Regions from separate parts of the Shewanella sp. 10N.286.51.B2 genome, predicted to be linked through region 1. Evidence: riboswitches for the same ligand, from Rfam matches in the RefSeq annotation. Region 1 holds a riboswitch; the other holds the start of a gene.

Region 1 (4,013 bases):
AGCGGCAAGCGCGGGATCGCTGGCAATGATATCGATAATAATGCGGATATCTGCTTCATTAATTAAGGCCTTTTTTAAAGGGATCAAAATACCACGGCGCCCAATGACTTGTTCTTCGTTGCCAATAATAGCTTTTACTTGAGTGAGTACCTGCTGCTCAAGGTAGGTCATAAAGCGATGCTTCCCTGTATAATTCTTCGTTCTCGATTAACGAATTTATCCATAGAAACCCTACAAAGGTCAAGTGATTAATGCTGATTAAGACAAAAAGCCGACAAGTGCTTTGTCGGCTTTAGTATCTTCAGTGTAATTAGCTAGATAACAAGTTATTATCGTCTAAAAATCAGACGCTTCGCTTATTATCTGTTAGTTCATTACAAAGGGATTTTAAAAACGATAACCTAAGCTTAAGCGAATTGAGCGACCATTACCCGAGTAATAACCGCTGCCGCCCCATTCCTCAGGAACATAATAGCCAGCACTGACATATTGCTTATCTAACAAGTTGTCAGCACGTAAACTGGCACTCCACTCATTACGGGTATAGTTAATGGCTAAGTTAGCTAATACATAACTGGATAACTTAGGGTCAACATTGGCATTATCACCTTCAATAAAGCGCTCGCCAGTATAAATACCTTCAGCAAAAACCTGCCACTGTTGGGCAATATCATAACTCACATACGCACGGGCATTATGCTCCGCAACCCAAGAAAGCGCCTTGCCTTCGTTCTCGCCTTCGGTAAATTCAGCATCAATGTAATCATATGATGCGCCCAGCAACCAATCTGCAGCGATTTGCACATCATAAGCGGCATTAACGCCAAAACGAGTTGAAGCATCAGCATTAACGTTAGCACCGCCGCCCTGTGGACCATCAGTGCGCCCTGCGTCATATACAATTTCATCTTCCAAATCTAAACGGTAAAGGTTTAATTTGAAGGTTTGTGTTGTAGTGGTCCAGTCCCAACCTGCTTCATATGAACGGCCGGTTTGTGGATCAAGACCAAGGGTGGTAATTGGGGTATAGGCTTGCTCATCCACTTTGGCAAAACGGAAATTATCATTGGCGCGAATATAAAAACGATGCGCAAGGCTTGGACGATAATTTAACCCTAACTCAAATACATGGGCATCATTATCAAGCTCAACACCATTTGCGTATGATAATTGATCTGTTAAGTCATCTGTCACTTCACTGTAACGCCCACCAACTACATAGGATAATGACTGCGTTAATGGCACTGAGGCTTGCACATAAGCACTGGTCACTTTCTGTTCATTATTACGTTGAATGTAAGCAGTATCAAAATCGGCCTCACCGATACTTAAATCAATCCCAGCAACAATGTCTAAATCGCCATTATCTAACTGATAATTTGCCGTGGCTTTGGGGGAAAAGCTCAATAAGCTACGCTCAATACGCCCTGCACTGCCCCAAAGGAAGTTGGTGGTTAACGTATCTGAATAAGTTAAATCAGCGACTAATGCCCACTCTTTAGTTAGTTGATATTCATAACCACTGCGCAGTGCGGTAGTCATTTCATGGACATAATCATCATCGGTAAAAGGTGCGGCCTGAGTTGGATCTTGCAGATACTGCTCCAGTGTTAGCGCACCAGGGGCCTGGCGATCATTATCGAAGTAGCTGGCTTCAACAAAGAAATTTTGTAAATCAGTTTGATATTGCAAACGGCCTAGAATTGAGCCGGTTTCACTGTCGTTATTATCGCGATAGTTATCACTTTGATTGTAACTGCCGGCCAAGTAATAATGCCAAGCGTCATTAATTTTGCCTGAAATATCCCCTTTAGCTTCATAAGTATCAAAGCTGCCAGCACTTAATTGCAGTCCGCCGCCGTCTTTATTAGGCGCTTTAGTGATGATGTTAATCACCCCGCCAACAGCTTGATCGCCATAAAGTACCCCAGCACTACCTGATAATATTTCCACCCGCTCAACTTGATTTAACGGCACTGCATTAATGCTAGGAGCCGCAATATCAATATTGTTTAAGCGGCGACCATCAATCAAAATTAAGGTATTGCTGGCGGCTTGAGACGCTGAAAAACCGCGCATGGCAAAAGTCGTACCTGAGTTGTTATCAGACACTTGAATACCCGCTTGAGAACGTAATAACTCCGTTAAGCTCACCGCACCACTAAGCTGAATATCAGCTTGGTCGATCACATTTACATTCGCTGCAATATTAAGAGGATTTGCATCTTGACGACCAATAACCACAATTTTTTCAACCTCTGCATTGGCAGAATTGTCTGTTGTGGTGTCAGCGTAAACAACTGAGGTTGTTGAAGCAGCTAGACCAAATACTAGGCTTAATGCTGATGCGATTTTTGTTAGATTTGTACCCATTTACCTTTAACTCCTGAAAGGAAAAATGGGGCATATTTGTCGCAGCGCATCGTACTCGTAAATTTATCTGTTAGCGATAAGCCATGATTATTTACAAGCAACGAGCTACATTTCGAGATCTGCCCACCGAAATCTCAAAATCATCTATAGGGCCGGTCTCCGGACTTAGGTTAAAGTAGCAAAGCTACTGACGAACATGAATTTTTAACGTTAAATAGCAGCTTAAATTTCACAGCTACAAGCTTTATCGCACTCAGTCCTCACCATTACCGTTGCGGGGGCAGTACTAGATTTTCACTAGTTTCCCGATTATCCCGTGTCATACACAGGCACCACTATAAATTGACGATAAATTATATAAATTTTTGATTGCTACGACTTAAAGCAGCCATATAACAAGCTGATATAGTATAACGTGCTTATGGGGATTTTTGATATAACGAAAATGAATCAATCATATTATTCAACTTATTGAAAAATAGTCTGAATAATATGATTACTCATTAATAGCTCGCTTACTGATAAGCGGATTGTTGATAAACCAATTATTGATAAAAAGAAAATTTCTAGAATCGTAACTGCTTAAAATTCGACATAAATTGACGATGATTGGTCGATTTTAATGGCGCTGAGTTTTTATTAAAAACATCGCCGCGCATAGACTTATGCATAAAGTACAAGTCTTCAACGCCTTTAATTACGGCGTAATAACCTATTTCACCTTGCTGTTTAACTGAGCCACCTTGCTGTAAAAAGTTAGCCATAACGGTACAGCCGATAATGCCGTGATACGCTTCTTGACCACCCATCTGGGTTTTTCCAAGTTGCTCATAAACCACCTCACCTTGGCAGCTGTCTTGGTAGGTGCTAGCAAAATTATTTAAAAATCGCTCAGGCTCGATATTTTCTGCCAAGCCCTCAAAGCCTTGAATACAGAATAAATCAGACCAATTATTTAAACTTTCCCCAGCAGGAACAAACTCAGCTTTATACATATTCCCTTTGCTAGAATTAAATGCCATATTCCAGCCAATAGGCAGCTCAAAAGACACACTTTTGGAAAATATTGATAACTCTCTTTTTGCAGCGTTAGTTGCATCTGCTGATTGATTGGTGGTGCTATTGAGGTAAGACTGTGACTCTTTGGCCATTACTTTATTTCCAGGGCCTAATAACAACAGCCCTGAAAATATTATTGTCGTAAAGCAAGCTTTCATACCTAATTCGTCCTTGGTATTGGTGCTGAAAGGTGAAGTTTGGTTTATTCAAAAATAAATACGGCAAACCTTGTCACCAAGTTGTTGCATTACTGTAATGTTTTAACGCTTAATCTTCAACAACATCTGCGCTATCGGCAGCATCTATTTGCTTAGCATCATCTGATAATGCATCTGCTTCATCGGTTAATGCTTCTGCAGCAATTGCATCTGCAATTGATTTAGCCTTAAGTTGTTTTTCTGTTTTACGTTTATTGCGTTCAGCTTGCGTGGTTAAAAAAGCGGGAAGCTCTTGCTTACCCCAAGCTTCAGCCTCGGCTTCTGATGCAAATCCGTCATGACTTTTAGACACAATAGTCTTAGTTGCAGTCATACGACGAGTGATTTCAGTTTTCCAAGTTGTACCAACTTGTTTTACTCTAA
Region 2 (4,013 bases), on a different contig from region 1:
AGAAAAAACAAGTTATGAGTAACTTAGACATAAAAAAAAACAATATATTTAATGAAGTTCTTGCAGCCATTAGTTTTCTAACACGCTTTCCTTTTACAAATCACATGATGTTTCATGAAAAGACGGTGGCGGCTGCTAGTCGTTGGTTTTCATTGGTTGGTCTTTTTATAGGTTTTTTTGGCGCAGCTGTATACTTTGCACTTAGCTTAGTAGTTCCTCATTCCCTTGCGTGCGTTGTGACTTTGGTAATACTCATCCTTGCAACCGGTGCCTTTCATGAAGATGGCTTGGCCGATCTCGCTGATGGCTTTGGTGGAGGTTGGGATAAAAGCAGAAAGTTAGCAATAATGAAAGATAGCCAGATTGGCACCTATGGGGTACTTGCATTAATATCAACCTTTGCAATAAAACTGAGTAGCCTGCAGCTACTCAGTATGCAGCAAGTCATGCTCGCATTAATAACTGCACATGGTGCTAGCAGAGCTATCTCTGGCATGGTGCCATTCTTTCTTGAATATGCACGTATAGGGGAAAACAAAACACCACAAAAATCAAATACTATCAACTACAACACATTATTGATACTAACTGCATGTGGTTTCCCTGGATTGCTTTTACTGCCAAGCAGCTTAACTTTATTATTACTAGCAACTTGGTTGATAGCTTTTGTTTTATTACTCAAGTTAATGAAAAAACAAATAAATGGATATACAGGTGACACCCTTGGCGCAACGCAGCAAGTAATAGAGTTATTAACTTATATTTGCTTTGTTATTTGGACATATTAGTATATTAATACTTATTGAAACTAGTGATTACAAATCAAAACCAGACAGGATTAGTGCACTTAACATGTTAAAGTAAAAAATATTAAGGTGATGGAAAACCCTTTAGTTTAAAAGTGATAAAACTTAATATTTTTATTTCAGCCAGTTGCTGATTAATTCATAGAGAGTCTTTATTTAAAAAATAAAAACACGTTTCTCAGCAGCTAACTTTCCTATCTAGTTTAAAAGTCTCACTGCTAACATTTGCATTCTAGCAATCACACTTAAGCGTAAACAACCTATAATTTATAAAATTACACATAGGTTCCGTGATGAAAATTTAGCCTCAAAAAAAATGAGGTTAGATGCCTCTAACCTCATAATGCAGGGTTACCAAGTAAGAGTGATGAAGTTATTACTCAGTTTTACCATATACTTTGGGTGGAAGTATATATTAAAAAATATCAAAAAAGCCACAATATAAAAATCTGACTTCAAATAACATTTAACTTGCAGAAAAAACGATATCAAAATAAGAATAAACCAAACAATTATGGTTACATTCAAATGTTGTGAATATTGTTTTAAACATCTCTATTACGATATGCGTAAAACAACTCTCACAACAAATAATAGCAATGCTTATTAATTTTTAATATGTTACTTTTAACAGTAATTTAAACATATTATAAAATTAATTTTCAACCTAAGTCTTATTACAAGTAAAAATAGCTCATATTTAAAGCAAGAAAAACCGCCCCATAAAGTCTCACCACAAAAGTACTGTTAAAAGTCACACACTTTAGTCCATATAAATAAACCTGTGACCATTTTCACATTCCAACTACCAATAATTGATTATATTCCACCACATCATCGATGGGTAAAGTAACAGTTCACAACAATGAGTTGTGCGAACAAGCTTTATCACTATCAATACAATTAGGGTGTTATTTTTGGGAATGTGGTGAGACCCCACAGCTGTACCTGCAACTGTAAACAGAGCGAAATACTTTTTACCACTGACTTTATATCGGGAAGGTGTATTTCTAGATGCTGTGAGCCAGGAGACCGACCTAATTGTTCGATGTACTCAAGCGGGTTTCTTGAGACATAGAAAGATTGGATTTTTTCTATTCGCTACTAGTTACTCAATTATTAACAAGCAGCGCATCTCCCGCTATTTTAAACTCAGCATAACAAGGCAACAACAATGAGTTTTAAACTGCGTTTATCAGCTATCACATTAGCTATTTTTCAAACTTACAGTGTAAATGCTGCAGCACCTGCAGTCCCAGTGCATGAAACAATCGTGGTCACTGGAACACGTTTTGAGAGCACACCAGACTCACAACTTACGGTAATTAATACCATTGAACGTGAAGAAATTGATGTGCTTAATCCCAAATCAGTAGTTGATGTTCTAGAAGCATTACCAGGTTTAAGTGTGACTCGAAATGGTGGGGCTGGACAAACGGCTTCAGTGAGTATACGAGGCACCAGCTCTGGGCATTCATTGGTGCTTATTGATGGTTTAAGGGTTGGATCTGCCCCCCTAAACGCTGTCAATTTTGGCTCCCTTTCTCCACAAAATATTGAGCGGATAGAAGTCATAAAAGGCCCTAGAGCTTCTATTTGGGGCAGTGATGCTATTGGCGGCGTAATACAAATATTTACTCGCCAACTTAATGGTGGTGAATGGTTTGCCAGTACCGAGTTAGGTAGTAATAACTATCTACGAGGCACTGTAGGTGCGGGAGTGGCACATGGTGATGGTCAAAGTACTATCACAGTAAACAGTGAACGTTCAGATGGATATAATATCCATAATGGCGCTCCAGAAGAAGCTGATGATGATGGCTATGACCGCATAGGATTAACTGTAGCGGGTTTGCAAAATATCTCTGACCAATGGGATATTAGCTGGAGTCTACAATATGACACTGGTAATAGCGAACACGATGATATTTACGCCAGTGGCGGCACTGACCAAGCTGATTTTGACAATTATTTGTGGAATGTTGGCACCCAATATCAGGGCGAGCAACTCACGAGTAAATTAAATATTGGTCAATCTCAAGATTCAAATGTCAATTTTCGCGGTGATAACCCGGATGTCGCGAGACAAAAATACGAAACAACTCGCGATCAAATAAATTGGACAAACCAATTTAAAGCATCTAATGAACTGACGGTTATCGGCGGAGTGGATTGGTATAACGAGTCCGTAAATGGGGATTATGCTGTCAATGAACGAGAAGTTTGGGGAATTTATGCGCTGGCTCAATACCAATGGCATAACGTTCTATTTGAAGGGGCTGTTCGATATGATGACGTTGAAAATATCGACAATGAAACTTCTTATAATTTAAGTGCAGCCTATAACTTTTCTGATCAATGGCGCTTAACGGCAAGCACAGGCACAGGCTTTAAAGCACCTACTTTTAATGACTTATACTGGCCTGGAACAGGAAACCCAGATTTATCCTCCGAAACCTCTGAAAGCTATGAATTAACCCTTAATTATAGGGGCTCTGCTATTCAAGGTTATATCAGTTTATTCCAAAACGATATTAATAACCTCATTGCTTGGGCACCGATTGATGAAGATGGTTACATATGGAAACCTGCCAACATCAATGAAGCCAAGATAAAAGGCTTAGAGTTATCGTTAAATACCAAGCTGTGGCAATTAGACCACCGGATTTCGTACACCTATTTAGATGCCAAAGACACTAAAAATGATGAAGAACTTGTTGGCCGTAGTGAGCACGAGTTTGATTATAGTGTGGGCTATCAATGGGAACACTTTGACCTACTCGTAAGCTATCACTATCAAGGCAAACGCTATTCAGGTTACGGCCAACACCTTGATGCTTACCATAGGGTCGATGTCAGCATGGGATATTGGTTTAACGACAAATGGCAACTACGTGTGAAAACCAACAACATACTTGATGATGACTATATGACCGTCAGCAACTACAACAATCCAGGGATGGAATATTTTGTGAGCTTGAGTTACCAAGCTTTCTAATTATGTCCTAACTAAGACTTAGGCGTCAGCGCTATTGACGCCTAAGTGGAATACTAATGACAGTAAATAACCACACAATAGAACACCTATCAGTTAATAACTTAAGTTGGAGTTGCGCTGATAAAAATGTATTGCAACAACTGAACTTCAAGGTAAATAAAGGAGAGACTATTGGTATTTTAGGCCCTAATGGTGTTGGTAAATCCACA

Evidence for each region. A riboswitch is a leader RNA that binds a small molecule or an ion and turns the genes downstream of it on or off. The one in region 1 is predicted to bind cobalamin.
Region 2: it holds a riboswitch for cobalamin, as region 1 does, so the genes downstream of both, AB4140_RS18685 (TonB-dependent receptor domain-containing protein) here and AB4140_RS01850 (TonB-dependent receptor) in region 1, are expected to answer to the same signal.

The regions. Positions count from the first base shown of each region.
Region 1 is NZ_JBFRKH010000009.1:16,339-20,351, reverse strand. Features, by position in the region: gene AB4140_RS01855 (HDOD domain-containing protein) at 1-171, opposite strand, end outside; gene AB4140_RS01850 (TonB-dependent receptor) at 388-2,373, opposite strand; cobalamin riboswitch at 2,506-2,725, opposite strand; gene AB4140_RS01845 (hypothetical protein) at 2,940-3,590, opposite strand; gene AB4140_RS01840 (DUF3622 domain-containing protein) at 3,700-4,013, opposite strand, start outside.
Region 2 is NZ_JBFRKH010000078.1:16,031-20,043, reverse strand. Features, by position in the region: gene cobS (adenosylcobinamide-GDP ribazoletransferase) at 15-788, shown strand; cobalamin riboswitch at 1,696-1,862, shown strand; gene AB4140_RS18685 (TonB-dependent receptor domain-containing protein) at 1,981-3,804, shown strand; gene AB4140_RS18680 (ABC transporter ATP-binding protein) at 3,861-4,013, shown strand, end outside.